One region of the Streptomyces sp. NBC_01275 genome, then DNA from elsewhere that is predicted to be linked to it. Evidence: riboswitches for the same ligand, from Rfam matches in the RefSeq annotation. Region 1 holds a riboswitch; the other holds the start of a gene.
What was found. Region 1 has a riboswitch for S-adenosylmethionine ahead of OG562_RS10390 (aminotransferase class V-fold PLP-dependent enzyme). Riboswitches for the same ligand answer to the same signal wherever they lie in the genome.
Positions count from the first base shown of each region.

Region 2: another riboswitch for S-adenosylmethionine. It lies ahead of thrC (threonine synthase); the one in region 1 lies ahead of OG562_RS10390 (aminotransferase class V-fold PLP-dependent enzyme).

Region 1 covers NZ_JAPEOZ010000001.1:2,400,273-2,414,578, reverse strand. The annotation lists gene OG562_RS10410 (c-type cytochrome) at 1-765, shown strand, start outside; gene OG562_RS10405 (ubiquinol-cytochrome c reductase iron-sulfur subunit) at 762-1,835, shown strand; gene OG562_RS10400 (cytochrome bc complex cytochrome b subunit) at 1,832-3,469, shown strand; gene trpD (anthranilate phosphoribosyltransferase) at 3,621-4,685, shown strand; SAM riboswitch class IV at 4,761-4,877, shown strand; gene OG562_RS10390 (aminotransferase class V-fold PLP-dependent enzyme) at 5,043-6,419, shown strand; gene OG562_RS10385 (Lrp/AsnC family transcriptional regulator) at 6,435-6,713, opposite strand; gene OG562_RS10380 (rhomboid family intramembrane serine protease) at 6,756-7,508, opposite strand; gene OG562_RS10375 (hypothetical protein) at 7,681-7,920, shown strand; gene OG562_RS10370 (NYN domain-containing protein) at 7,959-9,302, shown strand; gene OG562_RS10365 (NlpC/P60 family protein) at 9,523-10,563, shown strand; gene OG562_RS10360 (NlpC/P60 family protein) at 10,812-11,834, shown strand; gene OG562_RS10355 (hypothetical protein) at 11,875-13,086, shown strand; gene OG562_RS10350 (PadR family transcriptional regulator) at 13,139-13,669, opposite strand; gene OG562_RS10345 (MATE family efflux transporter) at 13,810-14,306, shown strand, end outside.
Region 2 covers NZ_JAPEOZ010000001.1:4,384,424-4,398,729, forward strand. The annotation lists gene OG562_RS19135 (MurR/RpiR family transcriptional regulator) at 1-536, shown strand, start outside; gene murQ (N-acetylmuramic acid 6-phosphate etherase) at 675-1,610, shown strand; gene OG562_RS19145 (PTS transporter subunit EIIC) at 1,627-3,093, shown strand; gene OG562_RS19150 (subtype B tannase) at 3,131-4,636, opposite strand; gene OG562_RS19155 (hypothetical protein) at 4,889-5,458, shown strand; gene OG562_RS19160 (metallophosphoesterase) at 5,546-6,424, opposite strand; gene OG562_RS19165 (NADH:flavin oxidoreductase) at 6,468-7,616, opposite strand; gene groL (chaperonin GroEL) at 7,909-9,531, opposite strand; gene OG562_RS19175 (cold-shock protein) at 10,011-10,217, opposite strand; gene OG562_RS19180 (ubiquitin-like small modifier protein 1) at 10,670-10,945, opposite strand; gene thrC (threonine synthase) at 10,942-12,243, opposite strand; SAM riboswitch class I at 12,261-12,409, opposite strand; gene OG562_RS19190 (glucosyl-3-phosphoglycerate synthase) at 12,579-13,523, shown strand; gene OG562_RS19195 (trehalose-6-phosphate synthase) at 13,649-14,306, shown strand, end outside.

The sequences.
Region 1 (14,306 bases):
GTCCTACTCCTCGCGCTGGCATGCACAGGGGGGCTGTACGCCGCGTTCGCGCCCGCGAGCAAGGCGCAGGCTGATGAAACAGCCCAGTCCCTGGCCATCGACGAGGGCAAGAAGCTCTTCGCCGTAGGCTGCGCCAGCTGCCACGGCACCGGCGGTCAGGGCAGCTCCGACGGTCCCAGCCTGGTCGGCGTGGGCGCCGCGGCCGTCGACTTCCAGGTCGGCTCCGGACGCATGCCGGCGGCCACCTCCCAGGGCGCCCAGGTGCCCGCGAAGAAGAACATCTACTCGCAGGCCGAGATCGACCAGCTCGCCGCGTACGTCGCCTCCCTGGGCGCCGGCCCGTCCGTCCCGACCGAGGCCCAGTACGGCTCGGAGGGCGCGGACATCGCCAAGGGCGGTGAGCTGTTCCGCACCAACTGCGCGCAGTGCCACAACTTCACCGGCAAGGGCGGCGCCCTCACCAAGGGCAAGTACGCTCCGACCCTCGAGGACGTGGACCCGAAGCACATCTACGAGGCCATGCAGACCGGCCCGCAGAACATGCCGTCCTTCCCCGACACCACGCTGTCGGAGCAGAACAAGAAGGACATCATCGCGTACCTGCACGCGGTCAACAGCGACGAGACGAACAACCCCGGTGGTCTGGAGCTGGGCGGCCTCGGGCCGGTCAGTGAGGGCCTGTTCTCCTGGATCTTCGGCCTCGGCGCCCTGATCGCGGTCGCCGTCTGGGTCGCCGCTCGGACCGCAAAGGCCAAGAAGTCATGAGTAGCCAAGACATTCCAGAAGAGAACCTGCCGGCTGAGCAGTCCGCAGGACACCACGAGCACGGGCCCGGCTCCCTGGCCGTGGCGGACGAGAAGAACCCGTTCGCCGACCCCGGCCTGCCGCCCCACGAGCACCGCGTCCAGGACATCGACGAGCGGGCCGCCAAGCGGTCCGAGCGTGCGGTCGCCTTCCTGTTCACGTTGTCGATGCTGGCCACGGTCGGCTTCATCGCCTCGTACGTCGCCATCCCCGCCGACAAGTCGATCTTCGTCTTCCCGATCGGCCACCTCAGCGCGCTGAACTTCGCGCTGGGTCTGACGCTGGGCACGGCGCTGTTCACCATCGGCGCCGGCGCGGTCCACTGGGCCCGCACGCTGATGTCGGACGAGGAGGTCGCCGACGAGCGCCACGCGATCGCCGCGTCCCCCGAGGTCCGGGCGAAGGTCCACGCGGACTTCAAGCAGGGCGCCAAGGAATCGGCGCTCGGTCGGCGCAAGCTGATCCGCAACACGATGTTCGGCGCGCTCAGCCTGGTGCCGCTCTCCGGTGTCGTGCTGCTGCGCGACCTCGGTCCGCTGCCCGAGGACAAGATGCGTCACACGCTGTGGGCCAAGGGCAAGCTCCTCGTCAACATGAACACGAACGAGCCGCTGCGTCCCGCGGACGTCGCCGTCGGTTCGCTCACCTTCGCCAAGCCCGAGGGCCTGGAGGAGCACGACGAGGAGTTCCAGAACGAGATCGCCAAGGCGGCCCTGATGATCGTCCGGCTCCAGCCGGAGGACATCAAGGACAAGCAGGAACTCGACTGGTCCTACCAGGGCATCGTGGCGTACTCGAAGATCTGCACCCACGTCGGCTGCCCGATCTCCCTGTACGAGCAGCAGACGCACCACGTGCTGTGCCCGTGCCACCAGTCCACCTTCGACCTCTCCGACGGCGCCAAGGTCATCTTCGGCCCGGCCGGTCACGCCCTGCCGCAGCTGCGCATCGGCGTGAACGACGAGGGCTACCTCGAGGCGCTCGGCGACTTCGAAGAGCCCGTCGGTCCTGCATTCTGGGAGCGCGGATGAGCACCAACGAGAGCACCGAGACGCGCGAGCGCGGCAAGGCGCCGGCCGGCGAACGCATCGCCGACTGGGCCGACGGCCGGCTGGGGATCTACTCCCTGGCCAAGGCCAACATGCGCAAGATCTTCCCCGACCACTGGTCGTTCATGCTGGGCGAGATCTGCCTCTACAGCTTCATCATCATCATCCTGACGGGTGTGTATCTGACGCTGTTCTTCCACCCGTCGATGAACGAGGTGGAGTACCACGGCAGCTACGTCCCGCTCCAGGGACAGCTGATGTCCGAGGCGTTCAGCTCGACCCTGCACATCTCCTTCGACGTGCGCGGCGGTCTGCTCATCCGGCAGATCCACCACTGGGCGGCGCTGATCTTCCTCGCCGGCATGTTCGTGCACATGATGCGCGTGTTCTTCACGGGCGCGTTCCGCAAGCCGCGCGAGGTCAACTGGCTGTTCGGCTTCCTGCTGTTCGTCCTGGGCATGTTCACCGGCTTCACCGGCTACTCGCTCCCGGACGACCTGCTCTCCGGCACCGGCGTCCGCTTCACCCAGGGCGCGATCCTGTCGATGCCGATCGTCGGCACGTACATCTCGATGTTCCTGTTCGGCGGGGAGTTCCCGGGCCACGACTTCGTGGCGCGGTTCTACTCGATCCACATCCTGCTGCTGCCGGGCATCATGCTCGGCCTGGTGGTCGGCCACCTGATCCTGGTCTTCTACCACAAGCACACGCAGTTCGCGGGTCCCGGCAAGACCAACAAGAACGTCGTCGGCATGCCGCTGCTGCCGGTGTACATGGCGAAGGCCGGAGGCTTCTTCTTCCTGGTCTTCGGCGTCATCGCGGTCATCGCGGCCGTCGCGCAGATCAACCCGATCTGGGCCATGGGCCCCTACCGTCCGGACCAGGTGTCGACCGGCGCCCAGCCCGACTGGTACATGGGCTTCGCCGAGGGTCTCATCCGGTTCATGCCGGGCTGGGAGATCAACATCTGGGGTCACACGCTCGTCCTGGGCGTGTTCATCCCGCTGGTCCTCTTCGGCGTGGTCCTGGGCGCGCTGGCGGCCTACCCGTTCATCGAGGCCTGGATCACCGGCGACAAGCGCGAGCACCACATCCTGGACCGTCCGCGCAACGCCCCGACGCGCACCGCGCTCGGCGTCGCCTGGGTCACGATGTACATGATCACGCTGGTCGGCGGCGGCAACGACCTGTGGGCCACGCACTTCCACCTGTCGATCAACTCGATCACCTGGTTCGTCCGGATCTTCTTCTTCGCCGGACCGGTCATCGCGTACATCGTCACCAAGCGGATCTGCCTCGGCCTGCAGCGCCGTGACCACGACAAGGTGCTGCACGGTCGTGAGACCGGCACCATCAAGCGGCTGCCGCACGGTGAGTACATCGAGATCCACGAGCCCCTCAGCCAGGAGCAGCTGCACACCCTCACCGCGCACGAGCAGTACGCGCCCGTCGCGATCGGCCCGACGGTCGACGAGAACGGCGTCGAGCGCAAGGTGACGGGCAAGGAGAAGCTGCGCGCCAAGATCAGCGGCGCGTACTTCGGCGAGGACCAGCAGATCCCGAAGCCCACTGTGGAGGAGTACAAGGAGATCACGAGCGGCCACGGCCACCACTGATCGCTGAGGCGTCGCCACGCCACAGGGAAGGGCCCCGTCCGATCTTCGGACGGGGCCCTTTGCCGTGCCTTCCGGCTGGATAGGGTGGGGTCGCACTCGTCCGCGAGTGCCGTCCGAGTTCCGAGTCCCGTACGACACCCAGGAGCAGCTCATGAGCGCTGTGACCCCCGCTGGAGGCGACACCGCGGCGGGCCGTTCCTGGCCCGACGTGCTGAACGCCCTGCTGTACGGCCGCGACCAGAGCGCCGACGCCACCTTCTGGGCGATGGACCAGATCATGCGCGGGGAGGCGACCGACGCGCAGATCGCCGGGTTCGTGGTGGCGCTGCGGGCCAAGGGGGAGACCGTCGAGGAGATCAACGGGCTCGTCCGGGCGATGTACGAGCACGCCAACGTGATCGAGGTGCCCGGCCGGACGGTCGACATCGTCGGCACGGGCGGCGACGGCGCGAAGACGGTGAACATCTCCACGATGTCCTCGATCGTCGTCGCCGGCACCGGCGCGAAGGTCGTCAAGCACGGCAACCGGGCCGCGTCCTCCGCGTCCGGCGCCTCGGACGTCCTGGAGCAGCTCGGCGTCAATCTGGACCTGACCCCGCAGCGGGTGGCCGAGGTCGCCGAGGAGGCCGGGATCACCTTCTGCTTCGCGGTCAAGTTCCACCCGGCGCTGCGTCACGCGGGCGCCGCGCGCGGCCAGTTGGGCATCCGTACGGTGTTCAACGCCCTCGGCCCGCTGACCAACCCGGCCAGGGTCAAGGCCCAGGCGGTGGGCGTCGCCGACCCGCGGATGGCGCCGATCATCGCCGGCGTGTTCGCCGAGCGCGGCAACTCCTCCCTGGTGTTCCGCGGCGACGACGGCTTCGACGAGCTGACCACCACGGCCACGTCCCGGGTGTGGGTGGTGCGCGACGGCAAGGTCGCCGAGGAGAGCTTCGACCCGCGGGACGTCGGCATCGAGCTGGTGCCGGTGGAGGCGCTGCGCGGCGCGGACCCGGCGTACAACGCGGCGGTCGCGCGCCGGCTGCTGGACGGCGAGCAGGGTGCGGTGCGGGACGCCGTGCTGCTGAACTCGGCGGCGGCCCTCGTGGCCCTCGACCCGGGCCCCGGGACGCTGGCCGAGCAGCTCGGGGACGGCATGGTCAGGGCGGCGGAGTCGATCGACTCGGGCGCGGCGAAGCGGGCGCTGGAGCGCTGGGCGGCGGCCAGCAACGCGTAACACGACTGGAGGGGCGTCCCGCGATCCGGACACGGGTTGCGGGACGTCGATCACTTCACGTACGTTCCTGTGTCAGGTCATGAGTGACAGTCATGAGGCCCCGGCCGACTGTCCGGCAACCCTCCGTCCGTGGCGGGGTGCCCCGGGTGAAGACCAGGCTGTGGGCAGCGAGGTCCACGGCAAGCGCGGGCCCCTCGAAAGACACCAGGGGTCCTGGTCATCGAGGGAGCCTTCCGTGAGCAAGCGAATGCGATAGGGCGTAGAGCCCCGCCTCCGCACACCCCTTTCACCTTCCTCCGTGCTTGAGCCACGCGTGCTCGTACGGCGGTTCCGCCTTGCTTCTCACGGGAGTGCCCCATGTCCGTCTCCACCGCTGCCGCCGCCCAGACCGTTTGTGCGCCTCTGCCCGTTCTCGGACGAGATGTCACCGTGCCGCTCGTCACCGGCGGCGAGGTCGCCTACGCGGCGCTCGACTACGCGGCCAGCGCCCCCGCCCTCCAGCGCGTCTGGGACGACGTGGCCGCCTACGCCCCGTACTACGGCAGCGTCCACCGCGGCGCCGGCTACCTCTCCCAGCTCTCCACGGACCTCTTCGAGAACGCCCGCCGCACGGTCGCCGAGTTCCTCGACTGCCGGGCCGACGACCAGCTGGTCTTCACCCGCTCCACCACCGACTCCCTCAACCTCCTGGCCGCCGCGCTCCCCGCCGACTGCCAGGTCTTCGTCTTCGAGACCGAGCACCACGCCTCGCTGCTGCCGTGGAAGGACGCGCGGGTCACCTACCTCGACGCCCCGCGCAGCCCGCGCCAGGCCGTCGAGACCCTGGAGCGCGCCCTCGCCGCCCGCACTGTGTCTCTTGACGGGGGCTACGGCCCGGCCCTGGTCTGCGTCACCGGCGCCTCGAACGTCACCGGCGAGCTGTGGCCCGTACGGGAGCTGGCGGCGGCCGCGCACGCCCACGGCGCCCGGATCGTGCTGGACGCGGCCCAGCTGGCCCCGCACCACCCGGTGTCCGTCCAGGACCTGGACGTCGACTGGATCGCCTTCTCCGGGCACAAGCTGTACGCCCCCTTCGGCTCCGGCGTCCTGGCCGGGCGCGCCGACTGGCTGCGCGCGGCCGAGCCCTACCTCGCGGGCGGCGGCGCCAGCCGCAAGGTCACCCGGCGCGAGGACGGGGGAGTGGACGTCGAGTGGCACGACACCGCCGCCCGGCACGAGGCAGGCTCCCCGAACGTCATCGGCGCCTACTCCATCGCCTCGGCCTGCAAGGCCCTCACCGAGGCCGGCTTCGAGGCCCTGGTCGCCCGTGAGCGGCACCTGATCGAGAAGGTCCGCACGGGCCTCGCCGGGGTGCCCGAGGTCAGGATCCTGTCCCTCTTCGGGGACGACGCCCCCCGGGTCGGCGTGATCTCCTTCGTCGTCGAGGGCTGGAACAGCTCCCACTTCGCCGCGGCCCTCTCCGCGGAGTACGGCATCGGCGTGCGCGACGGCCTGTTCTGCGCCCACCCGCTGGTGCGCACCCTGCTGGGCGGGGACCCCCAGACCCAGGGCGAGTGCGGAGCCCCCGAGGCGGCGCCCGGCGAGAAGTCCCTGAACGCGATCCGCGTCAGCTTCGGCGCGGGAACGCCCGACGAGCACGTGGACCGCTTCGTCGCCGCGGTGCGGGAGCTGGTGAGCGACGGCGCGCGCTGGACGTACCGCACGCAGGACGGCCGCTGCGTCCCGGCGGTGTAGCCGTTCGGGGGCCGGCTACTCGAGGCCGATGGCGAACGCGGCCTCGAGGTCGTGCTGGGAGTAGGTGCGGAACGCCACGTGGGTGTCGGTCGCCTCGACCCCCGGGATCTTGCTGATGGACCCGGGGATGATCTCGGCGAGGTCCTCGTGCTGCTTGACCCGGACCATGGCGATCAGGTCGTACGTCCCGGTCACGGAGAACACCTCGCTCACGGAGTCCAGCGAGGCGATCGACTCCGCGATCTCGGGGATCCGGTCCACGCTGGTCTTGATGAGGACGATCGCGGTGATCACGGCTGGTTCTCTCCCTCGGGGGCCGGAGCTGGAGGTCTCACCCTACTCGCGGTCCGGTGGGCCTGTTCTTGCCGCCGGGGGTCCGGGGGGCGTCCCCCGGGAGGGCGCGGCATGGGGAGGACGAAAGCGGGCCCACGCGTAGCCGAGGCCCAGTCCGAAGCCCACCAGGTGGGCCAGATACGCCACCCCGGGCCCCTGGGAGGCCCGGCCCGCGGCCACCCACTGCAGGGCCGCCCAGAACGGCAGCACGACCCACGCGGGGAAGCGCAGCGGCAGGAAGAACAGGAACGGCAGGAGGCTGGTCACGCGTGCCCGGGGGAACAGGTAGAGGAACGCGCCGAGGACCGCTGAGATCGCCCCCGAGGCCCCGACCAGGGACTGCCCGGAGTCGGCGTTGGCGGCGGCGTAGCCCAGCAGGGCCAGGTAGCCGCAGCCGAGGTAGAACAGCGTGAACTGGACGCGGCCCATCCGGTGCTCGGTCATCGCCCCGAAGACGTAGAGGAAGAGCATGTTGCCCAGCAGGTGCACCCAGCTGCCGTGGACGAAGAGCGCGGTCGCGGGGGTCAGGGCGGCCCGCGGGGAGCCCTCGAAGAGCTCGGCGGGGACCACGCCCCAGCGGCGGAAGTAGGCCCGCTGCGCGGCCAGCAGCGCGTCGCCGGCGCCGTATGCCGGATTGAGGCCCGAGGCCGGGCCGATGACGAAGAGCAGACAGCACAGGGCGATCAGTCCGTACGTCACCGGCGCCGCGGGGGTCCGGATCGTCCTGCCGACGGTTCCGCTCCAGTTGCCGATCATGAACACAGAGCATGACGTAACGGGACGCATGGGAGCAGAGCGCCTCGCCGCCGTGGACGGATGGGCGGCGAGTACCCGCCAGGCCGTAGGGTTACGAGCCACACAGACGGGGGAGCCTCCGGCGCGACCCCCCACCGAAGGCACGACACTAGAAGGAAGCGGACAAGTCACGATGACGGTTCCCCTGCCGACCGCCGCGACGCGGTGGCGCTGCACCCTCTGCGGCAACCTCACGAGGTTCGACGTGACGCGCTCGTCGAAGGTCGTCGAGTACGTCCACCTCGACCTCGCGGGCGAGCCGAAGGTGGAGGAGCGCGAGGTGGTCAGTGAGACCATCGAGTCGGTGCGGTGCCGCTGGTGCAACGCCGTGGACCAGGTGGAACTAGTGGATCGGCCGGGCGCCGACTCCTGACGGAGGCGGCCCCGCACAGGCATTGTGGGGTGTGACGGATGGTGGAGAGCGCAGGCGGGGGGCCGGGCGACGGCGCCGCTGAGGTGCTCGACCGTCCGCTGCCCGACGGCGTGCGCCGCCGGGTCGTGCAGATCGTCTCCGACGGTTTCGGCGGGCTGACCGTCGGCGAACTGCCCGCGCAGCTGCGGCAGTACGCCCGCTTCGCGCCGAACCGCCGGGCCAAGTTCGCGGGCAACGCGATGGCGGCCGCGCTGGAGGGCGATCCGCTGTTCCGGCAGCGCATCGCCGAGAAGTTCAGAGAGGCCCAGCCGGAGCTCGCCGGCGCCCTCGACTCCGGCTCGCCGCCCCCGGCCGCGGACCCGCTCGACGTGGCGGCCGCGGCCTATGTGCTGCGCCCCGTCGGCTGGGTGAAGCTGGTGACCGCGGCCGGCGAGGAGGCCCAGCGGGCGGACGCCGAGCGCGCCGACGAGGAGACCCGGGCCGAACTGGAGGGCCTGCGTGAACAGCTCGGGCAGGCCCGGGAGCAGACCCGGGCCGAGACCGAGCGGCTGCGCGCCGAGCTGGACTCGGCGAAGAGGGAAGCGGAATCGCTTCACCGCAAGCTGCGCGCCGCTCTCAGCGACGTCAAGCGGGGCGAGGCGGCCCTGCGCAAGGTGCAGGCCGAGATGGAGGCCGTGCGCAACGAGGGTCAGATCCAGGTCTCGGCCGCCGAGAGCGAGAGCCGGCGGCTGAAGGCACGGCTCGGGGAGTCGGAGGCCGCCCTGGAGGCCGCCCGGCGGGCGGCCCGCGAGGGCCGCAGCGTCGAGGACATGCGCGTACGGCTGCTGCTCGACACGGTGCTCGAGGCGGCCCAGGGGCTGCGCCGGGAGCTGGCGTTGCCGCCGGTGTCGGTGCGGCCGGCGGAGACCGTGGACGCGGTCGAACCGGGACGGATGACCCCCAAGGACATCGCGGCGCGCGCTCTTTCGGAGAACGATCCGGCCATTCTCGATCAACTCCTGGCGCTTCCGCAGGCGCATCTGGTCGTCGACGGCTACAACGTCACCAAGACCGGCTATCCGCAGATGCCGCTGGAGAAGCAGCGGCTGCGGCTGCTCGGGCAGCTCTCGCAGCTCGCCGCGCAGACCGGCGCCGAGGTCACCTGCGTCTTCGACGGGGCCGAACTGCTCGCTCCGGTGCTGCTCGCGCCGCCGCGCGGCGTACGGGTGCTGTTCTCCAAGCCCGGAGTGACCGCCGACGAGCTGATCCGCCAGCTGGTGCGGGCCGAGCCGCCGGGCCGGCCGGTGATCGTCGCCTCGACCGACCGGGAGGTGGCCGACGGCATCGCCAAGGCGGGCGCCCGACCGGTGGCTTCTGCGGTACTCCTGAAGCGACTGTCCTGACTGTTCTAAACGTCAAGATCCAGGTTTAATGCCCGAATTGACGCGATCGTCACGCAACGTAGCGTCAATCGAGCATCACTGCATGTGAGTTGAGTATAAATACTGCGTTGCGTGACGGGTTTTTTTCGCCAGGGGATTTGAACTGATCACGGCGAGGTCACTAAGGTCTGGTGATCGAACCTCCACACGGGTGATCACTCAAAAGAAGGAGCCCGTCTCCGTGGCGTCCCACCGTCGACCGAAGCAGCCGAGTCGCGCACGCGTGACCGTGCTGACCACCGCAGCCGCCGCTGCCGTCGTTCTGAGCTCGCAGGCCGCCAATGCCGCGCCGAGCGAGAAGCTCAGCAAGGACGAGGTCAAGTCCAAGGTCGACAAGCTCTACGAAGAGGCGGAGCAGGCCACCGAGAAGTACGTGGGGGCCCGGGAGAAGCAGGAGAAGCTCCAGAAGGAGATCTCCACCATCCAGGACAACGTCGCCCGCGGCCAGGAGGAGCTCAACGAGCTGCGCGACTCCATGGGCCTGGCGGCCGCCGCCCAGTACCGCACGGGCAGCATCGACGCCTCCCTCCAGCTCTTCCTGTCGTCGAACCCGGACGACTACCTGGACAAGGCGTCCACCGCCGATCAGCTCAGCGCCCAGCAGGTCGAGGCGCTGAAGAAGATCCAGGAGAAGCAGCGCGAGCTCGCGCAGGAGCGCTCCGAGGCCTCCGACAAGCTCAAGGACCTCGCCTCCACCCGCACCGAACTGGGCAAGAAGAAGAAGGAAGTCCAGACCAAGCTCGCCGCCGCGCAGAAGCTCCTCAACTCGCTGACGGCGAAGGAGAAGGCGGCTCTGGCGGCCGAGCAGGACCGCGCGAGCCGCTCCTCCACCGAGCGGGTCGACCTCGGCGACACCGGCACCGCCTCCGGCCGGGCCGCCGCCGCCTTCTCCGCCGCCCAGTCCAAGATAGGCGTGCCCTACGTCTACGGCGCCTCCGGCCCGTCCTCCTTCGACTGCTCGGGCCTGACCTCCTGGGCCTACGCCCAGGCCGGCGTCTCCATACCGCGGACCTCGGAGTCCCAGGCCAACATAGGCACGCGCATCTACTCCACCAGCGACCTGAAGGTCGGCGACCTGGTGTTCTTCTTCAACGACCTGCACCACGTCGGCCTGTACGCCGGCAACGGCCAGATCCTGCACGCCCCGCGCACCGGCACGGTCGTCCGCTACGAGTCGATGAGCACGATCGGCGGACCCTTCATGTTCGGCGTCCGCGTCTGATCCTCCCCGGTGCCCGGATCCGGTGACGCCGGGTCCATCACTCCCACGGATCCGTTCCAAGATCAGGACACGACGCCGCCCGAACGGGCGAATCGCGACAACCAGAAGTGACCCCACGCCCCGCCGGTGACCTGCGTCAGCGGCGGGGCGTCACTTTGTGTGCCCGCCGAGGTCTTTGGTCACCCCCCTGACACGGGGCTACTGTCTGCCGCGTTTCCTGTCCGCCAGTGGAAGGAGCGCGGCTTCCCGTGGGGTCCCATCGCCGTCTTGCACCGTCCGGGTTCGACCGGGGCGCCGGCAGCGCCCTGTGCGTACTGTCCGCCGCGGCCGCCGCACTCGGCGCCCTGTCCGCCGTACCGGCCACGGCCGCGCCGCACGACGACACCCGGGCCGAGGTGGACCGGCTCTACGAGGAGGCCGAGCAGGCCACCGAGGCCTACAACCGGGCCGACGAGCGCGCCGACACCCTGCGCGAGCAGGTCGGCGACGCGCAGGACCACATCGCCCGGCAGCAGGAGCGCATCAACGGCCTGCGCGAGCAGCTCGGTTCGCTGGCCGGCGCCCAGTACCGCTCCGGGGGCCTCGACCCCTCGCTGGCGCTGCTGTTCTCCGACGACCCGGCCGACTACCTCGACAAGGCGTCCGTCCTCGATCGGATCACCGCCCACCAGGCCGGCGAACTGAGGGAGCTCCAGAGCGTGATGCGCGATCTCGCCCAGGAACGCGCCGAGGCCGCCGGCAAGCTCGCCGCTCTGGAGCAGAGCCGCAAGGCGGTCGTGAGCCACAAGCGGACGGTCGAGCAGAAGCTCGCCAAGGCCCGGCGCCTGCTCGACTCCCTGCCGTCCGCCGAGCGCGACGCCTATGACCGCGCCTCGCGCTCCGGCCGCTCCGAGATGCCCGACCCGGCAGGCGGCGTCCCCGCCTCGGGCCGTGCGGCCGCCGCCCTCGCCGCCGCCCGCTCCGCGCTCGGCAGGCCGTACGTGTGGGGCGCCAACGGCCCCACCGGGTTCGACTGTTCGGGCCTGATGCAGTGGTCGTACGCGCAGGCCGGGGTCTCCCTGCCGCGCACCTCGCAGGCGCAGGCGCACACCGGGCGGCGGGTCCCGCTCTCCCAGGCCCAGCCCGGCGACATCGTCACCTACCGCTCCGACGCCAGCCATGTCGGCATGTACGTCGGCAACGGCCAGGTCATCCACGCCCCCTACCCGGGCGCGCCGGTGCGCTACGACCCGGTCGGGATGATGCCGGTGTCCTCGGTGTCCAGGCCCTGACCGGAGCCCGCGCCGGGCCGCCGCCGTACGATCGTCGACGATGGCTGGTCGAAGGCGGGCGCGCGGATCCGGGGTCGGGGGGCTCTGTCTGCTGCTCGTCTGCGTGCTGTGCCTGTCCCTGACGGCGTGCGGCGCACGGCCCGCGGCCGACACCACGCGGGCCGACGTGCAGCGGGTGCTGGACCGGCGGGCCGCCGCCTTCCTCGGCCGGGACGCGCGCGGGTACGCGGCCACCGGCACGTCGGCCGGATACGCCGAGCCGGCGGCCGTGCCCCTGGCCGCCTGGTCCTACCGGGTGACCGCCGTGCACCGGGACGGCGACTCCGCCACCGCCGACGCCGAGCTGAGCTATCGCGTCGAGGGCTACGACAAGGCGCCGGTGACCGCGGACCGCGTCCTACGGCTGACCCGGGCCGCCGGCGCCGCCGGGAGCTGGTCCGTGGCCTCCGAGAAGCCCGCGCCCAAGGCCGGCCAGCAGTTGTGGGACCAGGGCACGGTGACGGCCGTGCGAGGCGCGCACAGCCTCGTCCTGGGGGTCGGACAGTCGCGCGCACGGCTGCGGTCCTTCGCGGAGCTGGCCGACGACGCGGTGCCGGCGGTGTCGGCGGCCTGGGGCACCGACTGGGCCGGGCACGTCGTCGTCCTGGTGCCGAAGTCGTTGGACGGCATGGCGGGACTGCTGGGCTCGCCCGCCTCCGCCTACCGCGGGATCGCCGCGGTCACCACCGGCGAGAGCGGCGGACCGGCCAGGGCCCCGGCGGACCGGGTCATCGTCAACCCCGACGCGTACGGCCTGCTCGGCGCGGTCGGCCGGCAGGTGGTCCTCACCCATGAGACCACCCATGTCGCCACCCGCGCCCACACCGATGCGGCCACCCCGCTGTGGCTGTCCGAGGGGTACGCCGACTGGGTCGGCTACCGAGGCACCGGGCGGACCCCGGGCGAGGTCGCCCCCGAACTCCAGCACACGGTCGCCGAGGGGAACGCCCCGGCGGAGCTGCCGACCGACGCCGACTTCGGCTTCACCGGGGACGCGGACCGGCTGGCCCGGGCGTACGAAGGCGGCTGGCTGGCCTGCCGACTGATCGCCGAGCGGTGGGGCGAGGTGAAGCTGGACGCCTTCTACCGGGCCGTCGGGGAGCACCAGGAGCGGGCCGGGGCGGTGGAGGACGCGACGAAGAGCGTGCTGGGCGTCTCCCTGGAGGACTTCACGGCGGACTGGCGGGACTACCTCGAGGCTCAACTCGGCTGAGCCGCCTCGGGGCTCGGGGTTCAGGCCTGCCTCAGGGGTCAGGCCTCGGGGCTCAGTCCTGCCGGGACAGCTGCTCGATCGCCTCCGTCAGCCATGCCCGCTCCGCCCGGCCCGTCGCCCGCGCGACCCGCAGCATGCCCTGCCGGAACAGGTCCTCCGTCTCCTCCACGCCCATGGGTCTGCCGTCGGCGTAGAAGAAGCTCGCCGGCGTCTGGAGGAAGTCCAGCCGGCGGCGCAGCACGGCCGCCTGCTGCTGTCGGTCGGGCAGCTGCCGTAGGAACGCCAGGACCGTGTTGAAGCGGACCTGGTCGGTGATCTCGGCCTGCTTGGGCCGGCGGAGCCGCTCCAAGAGGTCCTCGCGGCCGGTCTCGGTCAGGGACAGGACCCGGCGGGGGGCCGCGCTCGTCCCTTCCTCCGTGTGCTGGTCGAGCTTGCCCGCGGCGACCAGACGGGTGATCGCCGGGTAGAGCGCGCCGTCGCTGACCGGGCGGACATGGCCGCTGAGCGCCTTGATCCGCTCCTTCAACTCATAGCCGTGCAACGGCTCTTCGGCCAGGAAACCCAGGATCGACAGCTCCAGCATGTGTCCCCTTCGTGCTTCTCCTTGCGGACGCGGCGGACCCCATGGTACCTCTAATCGAGCTACCTCTAAACGAGGTATGTCTAAACGAGGTATAGCGAGGCGCATCTCATCGAGGTGCGCCCGATCGAGGGAGTTCCGTGGTGAACGCTCATCGCCGACAGCTCATATCGCTCGCCCACCCCGTCTACTTCTCGCTCCTGGCCTCCGTCGCCGCCGGGATCATCAACACCGTCTGGGTCTCCCGGCTCGGCGGCCCCGCGGTCGCCGCCGTCGCGGTCGCCACCAACGCCGAGAACGTGCTGCTCGGCGTCGCCCTGGTCTTCGCCTCCGGGACGACCGTGCTGGTCGCGCACGCCAGAGGCGCCCGGGATCCGGCGGCCGTACGGGCAGCCGTACGCGGCGGCTGGGCGCTGTGCGCGGTCGTCACACCGCTGGTCGCCGTGGGCGGGTTCCTGCTGCGCGCGCCGCTGTCCCGGCTCGTCCTCGGCGGGGACGGCGGCCCTGCGCTGCCGCTCGCCGTCGCCTACTTCGCGATCTCGATGCCGGGCACGGCCGTGTTCTTCGTCCAGAACCTCGTCGACGGCCTCCTCAAGGGCGCCGGCGACACGAAGACCCCGCTGCGCCTGGCCCTCCTCGC
Region 2 (14,306 bases), 2.0 Mb from region 1:
AGCAGACCCTCGCCGACACGGCCGCCGGACTCGACACCGGCCAGCTCGACGCGGCGGTCACCGCGGCGGCGGCCGCGCGGCGCATCGACGTGTACGGCGTCGGGGCGTCCGGGCTCGTCGCCCAGGACCTCACCCAGAAACTGCTGCGGATCGGGCGCATCGCCCACGCCCACAGCGATCCGCACCTCGCGGTGACGAACGCCGTGCAGCTGCAGGCGGGGGACGTCGCCGTCGCGATCACCCACTCGGGGTCGACCGGCGACGTGATCGAACCGCTGCGGGTCGCCTTCGAGCAGGGCGCCACGACGGTGGCCATCACGGGGCGGCCGGACAGTCCCGTCACCCAGTACGCGGACCATGTGCTGACCACGTCCACTGCGCGGGAGAGCGAGTTGCGGCCTGCGGCGATGTCTTCCCGGACCAGTCAGTTGCTGGTCGTGGACTGTCTGTTCCTGGGTGTCGTCCAGCGGACCTACGAGACTGCTGCGCCTGCTTTGGCCGCGTCTTACGAGGCGTTGGCCCATCGGCACCGGTAGACCGTAGGGGCGCTCGTTCGTGGGGATCTGCCGGTCCGATGCGGCTGGTCGCGCCCGCGCGGCGGAGTCGCATCCATACACAGCCCCGCGCCCCTGGTCGGCCTCACCGGCCCCTGTCGAAAGAGAACCGGAAGACGAATGCCCTCTACCCCCGACGCCCCTGATCTGCGCGCCCAACTGGACGCTCTCACCACCGAAGCCTTCCGGCCGGACCGTGCCGAGATCGATCGGCTTCCCACCCTCGACATCGCCCGTCTGATGAACGGCGAGGACGCGGCCGTGCCCGCCGCCGTCGCCGAGCGGCTGCCGGAGATCGCCGCCGCGATCGACGCCGTCGCCGCACGGATGGCGGGCGGCGGGCGGCTGGTCTACGCCGGTGCGGGCACCGCCGGTCGCCTCGGCGTTCTGGACGCGTCCGAGTGCCCGCCCACCTTCAACACCGCCCCCGGGCAGGTCGTCGGAGTCATCGCGGGCGGCCCGGCGGCCATGGTCGCCTCCGTCGAGGGCGCCGAGGACTCCCGGGAGCTGGCCGAGGCCGACCTCGCCGCCCTCGCCCTCACCGCCGACGACACGGTGGTCGGGGTCTCCGCCTCCGGGCGCACCCCGTACGCGATCGGCGCGGTGGAGTACGCCCGTGCCCGGGGTGCGCTGACCGTCGGGCTGGCCTGCAATCCGGGCAGTGCGCTGGCCGCGGCCGCCGAGCACGGGATCGAGGTGGTCGTCGGGCCCGAGCTGCTCACCGGCTCCACCCGGCTGAAAGCGGGCACGGCGCAGAAGCTGGTGCTGAACATGGTCTCGACGATCACGATGATCCGCCTGGGCAAGACGTACGGGAACCTGATGGTCGACGTACGCGCCTCGAACGAGAAGCTGCGCGCCCGCTCCCGTCGTATCGTCGCGCTCGCGACCGGGGCGGCGGACGACGAGGTCGAGGCGGCGCTCACGGCTGCCGACGGCGAGGTGAAGAACGCGATCCTGGTGCTGCTGGCCGGGGTGGACGGGGCGGCGGCCGCCCGCCTTCTGGAGGAGTCCGGCGGCCATCTGCGCGCCGCGCTCGCCGCGGAACGGTCCTGAGCCGCACGCTCGGGGAGTGCACACCCCTGACTCCTCTCACCGCACCCTCGCCGCCGCCCTCCTCCCCCTGGTCGGCGGCCCCGCGAACGTCGCCTCCGTCGCCCACTGCATGACCCGGCTGCGGCTGGGCCTCGCCGATCCGTCCCGGGCGGACGAGGAGGCGCTGCGGGCGGCGCCCGGGGTGCTCGGGCTCGTCGTGGACGGCGGCTCGTACCAGGTGGTGCTCGGACCGGGCGTGGTGACGAAGGTGACGGCCGAGTTCGAGACCCTCCTCGACGGAAGCCCGAGTCCGAGTCCGAGTCCGAGTCCGAGCCCGAGTCCGCGCGAGAACCAGAACCAGAGCCAAGGCCGGTCGACCGCCGATGAACTGGCGCTGCGAGGCTCGGAGTTGAGGGAGTCGCGACGCCGGCGCAACGCCACCCCCCTCAAGTCCGTCCTCCGTCGCCTCGCCGCCGTCTTCGTCCCCCTCATCCCCGCCCTCGTCGGCTGCGGGATCCTGGCCGGCCTCAACGGGCTTCTCCTCAACGCCGGCTGGCTGCCGGGCCTGACTCCCGCCCTGGCGGCCGTCGCCTCCGCCTTCATGGCGCTGATCGCGGTCTTCGTCGGCTACAACACGGCGAAGGAGTTCGGCGGCACCCCGGTGCTGGGCGGCGCGGTCGCGGCGATCGTCGTCTACCCGGGGGTGGCGAAGGTGACGGCGTTCGGGGTGCACCTCTCCCCCGGCCAGGGCGGGGTCCTGGGGGCGCTGGCGGCGGCGCTGCTGGCGACGTACGTCGAGAGGCAGTGCCGGGGCCGGGTCCCGGAGACGGTGGACATGCTGCTGACCCCGACCCTGACCGTCCTCGTCGCCGGCCTCGGCACCCTGTACGGCCTGATGTACGCGGCCGGCGCGGTCTCCACGGCCATCGGCACGGCGGCGAACTGGCTGCTGGCGACGACGGGCCCGTTCGCCGGGCTGGTCCTGGGCGGCCTCTTCCTCCCGCTGGTGATGCTCGGCCTCCACCAGGCCCTCATCCCCCTCCACACCACCCTCATCGAGCAACAGGGCTACACCGTCCTGCTCCCGGTCCTCGCGATGGCGGGCGCGGGCCAGGTCGGCGCGGCGGTCGCGGTGTACGTCCGGCTGCGCCACGACGTCTCACTGCGTACGACGATCAGGTCGGCCCTCCCGGCGGGCCTGCTGGGCGTCGGCGAGCCGCTCATCTACGGCGTCTCCCTCCCCCTGGGCCGCCCCTTCCTCACCGCCTGCGCGGGCGGCGCGGCGGGTGGGGCCTTCGTCGGGTTCTTCGCGATGCTCGGCGACAAGGTGGGCGCGACGGCGATCGGCCCGTCGGGCTGGGCCCTCTTCCCGCTCCTCGCGGGCAACCGGGGGCTGGGCGCGACGGCGGCGATCTACGGGGGCGGGCTGCTGACGGGGTACGCGGTCGGCTTCGCCGCGACGTACGTCTTCGGCTTCACCGACCGCGTGAGGAAAGCTGCTTGAGCTGCTTGGGTTACTTGAACAAATGGAGCTGCTTGAGCTACTTGCGGGCCTTCTGGTAGCCCGTCACCTTGCCGATCCAGGTGATGAAGTCGCCGGGGTCGAGGTCGGCGCCGTGGCCGGCGTCCCAGTAGTACGACGTGTCGACGTCGTCGCCGAGGTTGGTCAGGCGGGTGGCGAGGTTGGCGACGACCGAGAGGGAGGTGTCGCTGTCCTTGGTGCCGACGCGGATCCACCAGTGCTTCGCGCGGTGCGGGTTGACCTTGTCGACGAGGTGGTACATCGGGTTCATCAGATGGAGCTTGGCCGGGATGTCGGCGTCCAGGCGCGCGCTGGCCCCGGCCTCGTGGCGCAGGGCGTAGAGCGTGAAGTGGCGGGCTTTGGTGGCGCCGGCGCCGTAGAGGTTGTTCTCGCCGGTGGACAGGTCGAACGCGTCGAAGGACGGGGCGTTCTTCTTGCGGGCGCCGACGTGGGCGAGGAAGTCGGCCCAGGTGAAGGCGGCCTGGCCGGCGGACCAGGTGATGAAGGGGTTCGCGGCGAGGTAGGTCGCGCGGGCGGTGTCCGACAGGGCAGCCAGGTACTTGGTGGCCGACGGCTGGATGAAGGTCTCCAGGATGTACGTGTCCAGGTTGCGCACGCTGAGGGCGCCGTAGCCCCTGGCGCGCAGCTTGAGGGACGCGATGTAGTCCGTGTACTGGGCCTTCAGCTCGCCGGAGACAGTCGCGTCGACCGCCGCGCCGGAGGCGAGTGCGTTGGCGCCCCAGTTCCACTCGTAGGCCGCGTCGGCGTGCTCCAGGTCGGTGATCGGGCACCAGTCGCCGCTGGCGAAGATCGCGTCGGAGGCGTCGGCCGCGCCGATCTCCGCGAGGTAGGAGTCGTACAGCGGGCTGTCGCCGGAGGCGCCGAGCAGTGCGGAGAGGGCGCCGCCGGCGCTGACGCCGGAGGTGACGATCCGCTCGGTGTCGCCGGGGACGCGGCCCTTGTTGAACTTCAGGTACCGCACCGCCGCCTTGAGGTCGACGATGGCGGCGGGCGCGACCCCGTAGTAGGTACCGCTCGCGTCGACGAGGCTACGACCGCGCGCGCCGGGCTCGACGACGACGTACCCGGCGGCGAGGGCGAGCTGCTGGCGGCTGAGCGTGCCGGCGGGGCCCATCGCGCCGCCGATGCCGGTGGCGTTCGCGACGGAGGACGGCATGTAGCCGCCGACCTGGTTGGCGAAGAGGATGGGTGCGTTCGTCGCGTCGACCGCCGTGCCGTCGACGGACACCGGGACGCTGACGTTCAGGGACTGGTACGCCGTGTCCACCGGGTTGGCCACATAGCTGGCGACCTTGTAGAAGCGGTAGGTCACGCTGTGGGCGGCGCCGGCGGTGTCCGTGACGCTGACGGTCTGCTCGGTGTAGGCGGCGGGGTCGAAGACCAGGGAGGAGTCCGCGGCGGCTTTCGCGGCGGCCTGCGACGTCCCGGCGGCGGCCTGCGGGGTGGCGGCGGCCTGCGTGGCGAACCCCAGGGCGGGGGCGGCTCCCGCCGCGGTGAGTCCCATGACCACAGTTCTGCGCTTCACTCGCTTCACTTCCGTCTCTCCTCTGGGCGGCTCGGTCGGACGCCAGTGGAGCAACCGTTTCTGAAGGTCTCCTTTGTGTCTCCAGTGACGGGAGGGGAACCGGCCAGGGCGGCCACCCCGTCATTGCGCCACCGAACGGAGCGAATCGTCACCAAAATTGTTAACAATGAACTCATTCGGCGACGCGCAAGTTGGCCGCAACTGATACCCGTTCTTCTATCCTTGGGGCTCATGAACCACGCCCAGCTCACCGCCCTGGGCCGCGCCCTCCGCCTCCTGGGCGAGCACGGCGAGGCTCTCACCTCCGACACCCCGGACGCCCGGCTGCACGAGGTCAAGGCCGACCTACGGCGGGCCCTGGAGCTGGTGGACGAGGGAGTGACCGGCGCCGCCCCCACCACCCGGTGCGCCGAGCATCCGAACGGGCCCGTCGACGAGAGCGCTCCCGACCTGTGCCTGCTGTGCGAGACACGGCGGCGCGCGGCCCGGCGCGACGAGTTCAACGGCCCCGCCGCACAGGCGGCGCACACCTCCCCCGCCCCCTCCCGCTACGGCGCCCGCGCCGAACGCCCGCAGCCCCAGCAGCGCTGGCTGCCCGAGCTGTGGAACGGGCAGGAGTGGCAGCTGTGCGGCACCCCGAGGCGGGACCGCCGCGAGACCGAGCTCTACATCAACGCCCTGCGCCGCGGCTCCCGGCCCGCCATGGCCTACCGGCTGGTGCACGAGTTCACCGACTACGAGGTGCTGCGGATCTGGGGCACCCCGGTGAAGGTCGACATCGAGCCGCTGGGGAACCTGTAGAGCCCGTGCGTCCCGGAGCGCCCGGACCGCCCAGCAAGCCCGGAGTGCCCGTACCGCCCGTACCGCCCGTACCGCCCGTACAAATGTTCAGTCGAGATCGGCGTGGCGGGCCACGACCTGCCGGGTCCGCTCCTCGTCCAGTTCGTACACCGTCTCGTGGGCCCGAGGGTCGCGTGCGTGGAAGGTGTGGAACATCGGGCCGGTCGCGCCGCCCAGCTCCACCAGCGACGCCGACGCCCCGCGCACGGCCCGCTCGGTCCCGGGCGCGGTGGTCAGGTCGATGCGGTTGACGACCCCGGGCGTCACCCACACCGGCGTCGAGGCCAGGAACCCGCACAGCTGGAGGTGGAAGTGCCCGGTCAGGACGACCCGGACGTCGCTGCCCCGGATCACCTCCGCCAGGGCGTCGGCGTCGCGCAGCCCGAAGACCGGCTGGGTCGTCGAGAGGTCGAGGTGGATCGGGGGGTGGTGGAAGGCGAGGACGGTGCCGCCGTGCTCGGCCGGGGTGCTCAACACCTGGCCCAGCCAGTCCAGCTGGGCCGCGCCGAGGCGGCCGTACACCTTCCCCGGCACCAGTGAGTCCAGGGTGACGAACCGCCATCCGCCGACCGTGCTCACCGCGGCCCGCACGCTGTCGGGGGCCTGCGCCCGGTCCGTGCCGTCGACCCCCAGATGCCCGCTGCCCAGCACCTTCGCGAAGGCGGACCGCTCGTCGTGGTTGCCGGTGGTGTAGAAGACCGGCGCGTCCATCGCGCGCGCGAAGTCGCCGACCAGCTCCCGTACGGTCGCGTACGCCTCCGCCGAGCCGTCGTCGGCGAGGTCGCCGGTGACGACGACCGCGTCCACGTCCCGCTGATGGCGGAGTTCGGCGAGGATCAGACGCAGGGAGCCGGTCGCGTCGGCGCCGCGGGAGCCCGGGGAGTCGACCCGCTCGATATGGGTGTCCGAGAGATGGAGAATCCTCATCTCCCGGACACTACACAGCAGTTGGAGCTTTGAACCCTCGTTCTCAGCTGAGGGTCTGGAGGGCCGCCGCGTCGTAGGGCGCCAGCTCGTCGAGGCGGCCGTCGAGGACCTTCGCCGCCCACTGCGGGTCCTGGAGCAGGGCGCGGCCGACGGCGACGAGGTCGAACTCGTCGCGCTCCAGCCGGTCGAGGAGGTCGTCGATGCCCTTGACCGGGGCGCCCTCGCCCTGGAAGCCCTTGAGGAAGTCGCCGTCGAGGCCGACCGAGCCGACGGTGAGGGCGGTCTTGCCGGTCAGCTTCTTCGTCCAGCCGGCCAGGTTGAGGTCGGAGTCGTCGAACTCCGGGACCCAGTAGCGGCGGGTGGAGGCGTGGAAGGCGTCGACGCCGGCCGCGGCGAGCGGGGCGAGGATGGCCTCCAGCTCCTGCGGGGTCTCGGCGAGGCGGGCGCGGTAGGCGTCCTGCTTCCACTGGGAGTAGCGGAAGATGACGGGGAACTCGGGGGAGACGGTCTCCCGGACGGCGGCGACGACCTCCGCCGCGAACTTCGTCCGGGCGACCAGGTCGCCGCCGTAGGCGTCCGTGCGGCGGTTGGTGCCCTCCCACAGGAACTGGTCGATGAGGTAGCCGTGCGCGCCGTGGAGCTCGACGCCGTCGAAGCCGATGCGCTCGGCGGCGGCCGCGGCCTCGGCGAACGCGCCGATGACGTCGTCCAGGTCGCGCTGCGTCATGGCCTTGCCTGCGCCCTCGGTGCCGTCGGTGCGCACACCGGAGGGGCCGACGGCGGGGGCGTCCGCGAACGGCGGCTCGCCCTGCTGCCGCACCATGCCGATGTGCCACAGCTGCGGCACGATCGTGCCGCCCGCCGCGTGCACGGCGTCGGCGACCTTCGCCCAGCCCGCGAGCTGCTCCTCACCGTGGAAGCGCGGGACGCGGTCGCTCTGCCCGGCGGAGTCGTGCCCGACGTACGTCCCCTCGGTCACGATCAGACCGACGCCCGCGGCGGCACGGCGGGCGTAGTACGACACCACGTCCTCGCCGGGCACGCCGCCCGGGGAGAACATGCGCGTCATGGGCGCCATCGCTATGCGGTTCGGCACGGTCAGGCCGTTGATCGACACCGGCCGGGAGAGGATCTCGGCGGCACGGGAGGCGGCGGGAGACGCGGAGGGGGCCGCGGAGGGGGTGGCAGTCACGACAGGGGGCTCCTCGGAGAGGTCGGTCAGACGTCGAGCAGTCTTCGGGCGGCGAACGGCGGACGGTCACACGTTCCACACGGTATGTGCACACGCATCGACCGCCCCTGAAGGCCAACCACTCCACCTGCCACCGACATTCCGCCACCCCACCGCAACCCCCTGTGATCCGGGACACGCCCACGCCCCGAGGCGCTCAAGAACCACGCCGACTGAAACACCCGAGGGCGGTACCGCCTGCCGCAGCAGGAGGTACCGCCCTCGGTAAGGACGCAGATCAACCAGAGGTCGATCAGAAGTCCATGTCACCGCCCGGCATGCCGCCGCCGGCCGGGGCCGCGGACTTCTCCGGCTTGTCGGCGATGACGGCCTCGGTGGTGAGGAACAGCGCGGCGATGGACGCGGCGTTCTGCAGGGCAGAGCGCGTGACCTTCGCCGGGTCGATGATGCCTTCGGCGATCATGTCGACGTACTCGCCGGTCGCGGCGTTCAGGCCGTGGCCGACGGGCAGGTTGCGCACCTTCTCGACGATGACGCCGCCCTCGAGACCGCCGTTGACGGCGATCTGCTTGAGCGGGGCCTCCAGGGCGAGCTTCACGGCGTTGGCGCCGGTCGCCTCGTCACCCGTCAGCTCCAGCTTCTCGAAGACCGAGGAGGCCTGCAGCAGGGCCACGCCGCCACCGGCGACGATGCCCTCCTCGACGGCCGCCTTCGCGTTGCGAACGGCGTCCTCGATGCGGTGCTTGCGCTCCTTGAGCTCCACCTCGGTGGCGGCGCCGGCCTTGATGACCGCGACACCGCCGGCGAGCTTCGCCAGGCGCTCCTGCAGCTTCTCGCGGTCGTAGTCCGAGTCGCTGTTCTCGATCTCGGCGCGGATCTGGTTGACCCGGCCGGCGACCTGGTCCGAGGAGCCGGAGCCGTCGACGATGGTCGTCTCGTCCTTGGTGATGACGACCTTGCGGGCCTTGCCCAGCAGGTCCAGGGAGGTGTTCTCGAGCTTGAGACCGACCTCCTCGGAGATGACCTCGCCACCGGTGAGGATGGCGATGTCGTTCAGCATCGCCTTGCGGCGGTCGCCGAAGCCCGGGGCCTTGACCGCGACGGACTTGAAGGTGCCGCGGATCTTGTTGACGACCAGGGTCGACAGGGCCTCGCCCTCGACGTCCTCGGCGATGATCAGCAGCGGCTTGCCCGACTGCATGACCTTCTCCAGGAGCGGGAGCAGGTCCTTGACGTTCGCGATCTTGGAGTTCGCGATCAGGATGTACGGGTCGTCGAGGACGGCCTCCATACGCTCCATGTCGGTGGCGAAGTACGCCGAGATGTAGCCCTTGTCGAAGCGCATGCCCTCGGTGAGCTCGAGCTCCAGACCGAAGGTCTGCGACTCCTCGACCGTGATGACGCCTTCCTTGCCGACCTTGTCCATCGCCTCGGCGATGAGCTCGCCGATCTGGGTGTCGGCGGCGGAGATGGAGGCCGTGGAGGCGATCTGCTCCTTGGTCTCGACATCCTTGGCCTGCTCGAGCAGGGCGCCGGAGACGGCCTCGACGGCCTTCTCGATGCCGCGCTTGAGGGCCATCGGGTTGGCGCCGGCGGCTACGTTGCGCAGGCCCTCGCGGACCAGCGCCTGCGCCAGGACGGTCGCGGTGGTCGTACCGTCGCCGGCGACGTCGTCCGTCTTCTTGGCGACTTCCTTGACCAGCTCGGCGCCGATCTTCTCGTACGGGTCCTCGAGTTCGATCTCCTTGGCGATGGAGACACCATCGTTGGTGATCGTGGGGGCGCCCCACTTCTTCTCGAGGACGACGTTGCGGCCCTTGGGGCCGAGCGTCACCTTCACGGCGTCCGCGAGCTGGTTCATGCCGCGCTCGAGGCCGCGCCGCGCCTCCTCGTCGAACGCGATGATCTTGGCCATGTGAAGTGGTCCCTCCAGGACTGGGGGTGATTCCTTCGGACCGCGCCCGCGCCCGCGACGGACGGCTCGCCTGCCCCGTGGTTCCTTGCCCCACCTGGCCTGCGGGCCTCACCGACCCGGTCCTTCTTTGTCACTCTCACCTTCAGAGTGCTAACGCCAATGATTAGCACTCGCCCATGCCGAGTGCAAGCGCCTCACCTTGATCCGCAGGTGAACACGGGCCTCCGGGCAGGTCTCCCGAGGGCCGCCGGCATGTCTCGGGAGGACTCGCGGCGGCGCCCGGAGGACTCTCGGCGACCCTCGGAGGGCTCCCGACAGCCCCTTCGGAGGACTCCCGACAGCCCCCGGAAGGCCCCCGGACATGCCGAAGGACCCGCACCCCCCAGGAGGCGCGAGCCCTTCGCTATGCTTTCGCATATGTACTGATGTGCTGATGTACTAAGTTGTACAGAAGAACGTCGCTGCAGTCGGCGCGTGCTTCAGCCGGTCGCGAGACGGACCATGTCCGCCTGCGGCCCCTTTTGGCCCTGCGAGATCTCAAAATCGACCCGCTGACCCTCTTCCAGGGTGCGGTATCCGTCCATCTGGATCGCGCTGTAGTGGACGAAAACATCCGCACCACCGTCGACCGCGATGAAGCCGTACCCCTTCTCCGCGTTGAACCATTTGACGGTGCCCTGAGCCATGCCTAACTCCCCTATTACTGGCCCTTGCACAGATCCACACTTCGCGGATCCGGGTCAGACCTCACCCCCCAGCTGATTGGGGGCGTGCGCCGGAACGCGTCGACCGCGGCCGAATGTATCTGTCCAACTGCCCTCTGCAACAGGTCAATCGGACGAGAATTCTGGACGCACTGGGTCCGGAATGTGGCGAGAATTCGCCTGAATTCGGGGCAAGTCAGGCCCCGCAAAAGCCACAAATGCCACGCAAGAGGCACACACTTTGGCTACTTCTTGTCGGGCGTAAGGCAGAAATCAAAGGCTCCGGTTCCGGGGATCTGGACCGGGTTCCCCAACTGTACCGCGCTCAACCACACTGAATTGCCCCCTCCGCTTCTCTTACGGAGGGGGCAATTCGGTGAACTCTCGGTAATCACTGTTACCGACGGTTACTACTCGTGGGTACTGACCGGAGGTCAGCCGCCCGCGACCGCCGGGATGATCGAGACGCCCGCGCCGTCCGGGGTCGCCGTCTCCAGGCCCTGCTCGAAGCGGACGTCGTCGTCGTTGACGTACACGTTGACGAACCGGCGCAGCTTGCCCTGGTCGTCGAGAACGCGCGCGGCGATGCCGGTGTGACTCTTCTCCAGGTCGGCGATGACCTCGCCGAGAGTCGCGCCCTCGGCCGTGACCTCGGCCTTGCCGCCGGTGTAGGTGCGCAGGATGGTGGGGATGCGGACGTTGACGCTCATGACGCGAGGCCAGCCTCTCGGAAGGAGTCGAGGTTCGGGCGGATGGTCGCGGTCAGGCCGGTGCCGGCCACCGCGTCCAGGGTCTTCAGGCCGTCGCCGGTGTTCAGGACGACGGTCGTCTTGGTCGGGTCGAGAAGACCGTTCTCGATCAGCTTGCGCGTCACACCCACGGTCACCCCGCCGGCGGTCTCCGCGAAGATCCCCTCGGTCCGGGCGAGCAGCCGAATCGCGTCGACGACCTGCTCGTCGTTCACGTCCTCCACCGCCCCGCCCGTCCGCCGGGCGATGTCGAGCACGTACGGCCCGTCCGCCGGATTGCCGATCGCCAGCGACTTGGCGATGGTGTTCGGCTTCTGCGGACGTACGACGTCATGGCCCGCCTTGTAGGCGACGGACACCGGCGAGCAGCCTTCCGCCTGCGCGCCGAAGATCTTGTACGGCCGGTCCTCGACGAGCCCGAGCTTGATCAGCTCCTGGAGCCCCTTGTCGATCTTCGTGAGCTGCGAGCCGGAGGCGATGGGCACCACGAGCTGGTCGGGGAGCTGCCACCCCAGCTGCTCGCAGATCTCGTACGCCAGGGTCTTGGAGCCCTCCGCGTAGTACGGCCGCAGGTTGACGTTGACGAAGCCCCAGCCCTCGCCCGCCGGGTCGCCGATGAGCTCGGAGCAGAAGCGGTTGACGTCGTCGTAGTTGCCCTCGATGCCGACGAGCTCGCCGCCGTAGATCGCGGCCATGACGATCTTGCCCTGCTCCAGGTCGTGCGGGATGAACACGCAGGAGCGGAAGCCGGCCCGGGCGGCGGCCGCGCCGACGGCGCCGGCCAGGTTGCCGGTGGAGGAGCAGGAGAGGGTGGTGAAGCCGAAGGCGCGGGCGGCCTCGATGGCCTGGGCGACGACGCGGTCCTTGAAGGAGTGCGTCGGGTTGCCGGAGTCGTCCTTGACGAAAAGCTTGCCGGCGTCGACGCCCAGCTCGCGGGCCAGGTTGTCGGCCTGGACGAGCTTGGTCCAGCCCGGGTTGATGTTCGGCTTGTCCGCCACGTCTGCCGGGACGGGCAGGAGGGGCGCGTAGCGCCAGATGTTCGCGGGGCCCGCCTCGATGCGCTTGCGGAGCTCCTCGGTGTCGTAGGAGGAGAAGTCGTAGGCGATCTCAAGCGGGCCGAAACACTCCTCGCAGGCGAAGACCGGGCCGAGGGGCACGCGGTGACCGCACTCGCGGCAGGAGAGGGCGGCGGCGGGGCCGAGGTCGACCGAGGGGGTCGCGGGGGATTCGGTGGTGCTTGCAACAGTCTGCGCAGCCATGGAGGCGAGGCCCTTTCTCCTCATCTTCCTCACGACGCATCTCGCCGTGAGACGGATTTGGCACCTTCCCGAGCCGGGAGCCTCGCGCGCATGAAATGCGGCAAGACCGGCTGGAGGGTTGCCGGGGCTTCATCGGGCCGTATCCCTCTGCCCCTCTGGATGAGCGGTATGAAGTTGTAAACGACAGCGACCTCGGACATGCGATGGTCATCCGCGTTGTTCAAGACTGTAACCGAAGGCCAGGACAGTTGAGATAGTCGTCCGAACCGCGAGATGGATCACACGGTCACCTGCCGTGCACCCGGTGTGATCACGACAGTGAGGAGCCGCTGATCGTGCTGCAAGAAACTGAGCGCTGGCTGGCCACCCGCTCCTGGTCCGTGACCGACCGCCCGCTCCACCGGATCATGGCCGCCAAGCGTGCCACGGGCCAGTCGGTGTCCGTCGTCCTGCCCGCGCTGAACGAGGAGGAGACGGTCGGTGACATCGTCGCCGTGATCCGTCACGACCTCATGCAACAGGTCCCGCTCGTCGACGAGATCGTCGTCGTCGACTCGGGCTCCACCGACCGCACGGCCCAGGTCGCCGCCGCGGCCGGCGCACGTGTCGTCCACCGCGACGAGATCCTCCCGCGGATCCCGGCCGTGCCCGGCAAGGGCGAGGTCCTGTGGCGCTCCCTGCTCGTCACGACCGGGGACGTCGTCTGCTTCATCGACGCCGACCTGAGGGAGTTCTCCTCCGACTTCGTCTCGGGCATCGTCGGCCCGCTGCTCACCGACCCGGGCGTGGACCTCGTCAAGGGCATGTACGACCGGCCCCTGGGCGGCGCCGCGGGCCAGGGCGGCCGGGTCACGGAGCTGATGGCCCGCCCCCTCCTCAACATGCACTGGCCGCAGCTGGCCGGGTTCGTGCAGCCGCTGGGCGGCGAGTACGCGGCCCGCCGCAGCCTGCTGGAGCAGCTGCCCTTCCCCGTCGGGTACGGCGTGGAGCTGGGCATGCTGGTCGACGCCCTGCACCTGGTGGGCCTGGACGCCCTCGCCCAGGTCGACGTCGGCGTGCGCAAGCACCGTCACCAGGACGGCCAGGCCCTGGGCCGGATGGCGGCCGCCATCTACCGCACCGCCCAGCTCCGGCTGGCCCGCGGCCATCTGATCCGCCCGTCCCTCACCCAGTTCGAGCGGAGCGCGGACGGCTTCGAGCCGCGCACCTACTCGGTGGACACGGAGGAGCGGCCGCCGATGGCGGAGATCGCGGAGTACGCCACGCGCAAGGTCGCGTAAGTCGCGTCAGCGGTTGCGCAACGCTGCTGAGCGGGCCGTTCACGGCTGAATACGGCCCGATACGGCCCGTTCACGCAGGGCGACCGTACGTTTGAGCGTTTCCGTACCTGGCTAGGTTGAGGCGTATGGCTTTCACCGGCAGTGGTGCTCAGGTCCTGGTCGCGTCCAACCGCGGCCCGGTCTCGTACGAGGTGAACCCGGACAGTCCGGACGGCTCGCTGCGCGCCAAACGCGGCGGCGGCGGGCTGGTCTCCGGGCTCTCGGCGATCGGCCCGGACGCGGGCGCCCTGTGGGTGTGCGCGGCGCTGTCCGACGGCGACCGGGAGGCGGTCCGGCGCGGGGTCGGCGAGGAGGGCGTGCGGATGCTGCCCATCCCGGCCGACGTGCACGCCGACGCGTACAACGGCATCGCGAACTCGGTCCTGTGGTTCGTCCACCATCTGCTCTACCAGACCCCGCTGGAGCCGGTCTTCGACGCGGAGTTCCGCCGCCAGTGGGCGTCGTACGAGACGTACAACCGCGCGTTCGCCGAGGCGCTGGCCGAGGAGGCGGGGCAGGGCGCGGCGGTGCTGGTGCAGGACTACCACCTGTGTCTGGTCCCCGGGATGCTCCGCGCACTCCGCCCCGACCTGCGCATCGGCCACTTCTCGCACACGCCGTGGGCGCCCCCGGACTACTTCGGCCTGCTGCCCGAGGACATCCGCAAGCAGCTGATCCTGGGCATGCTGGGCGCGGACCGGCTGGGGTTCCTGACCCATCGGTGGCTGGGCGCCTTCTCCGCGT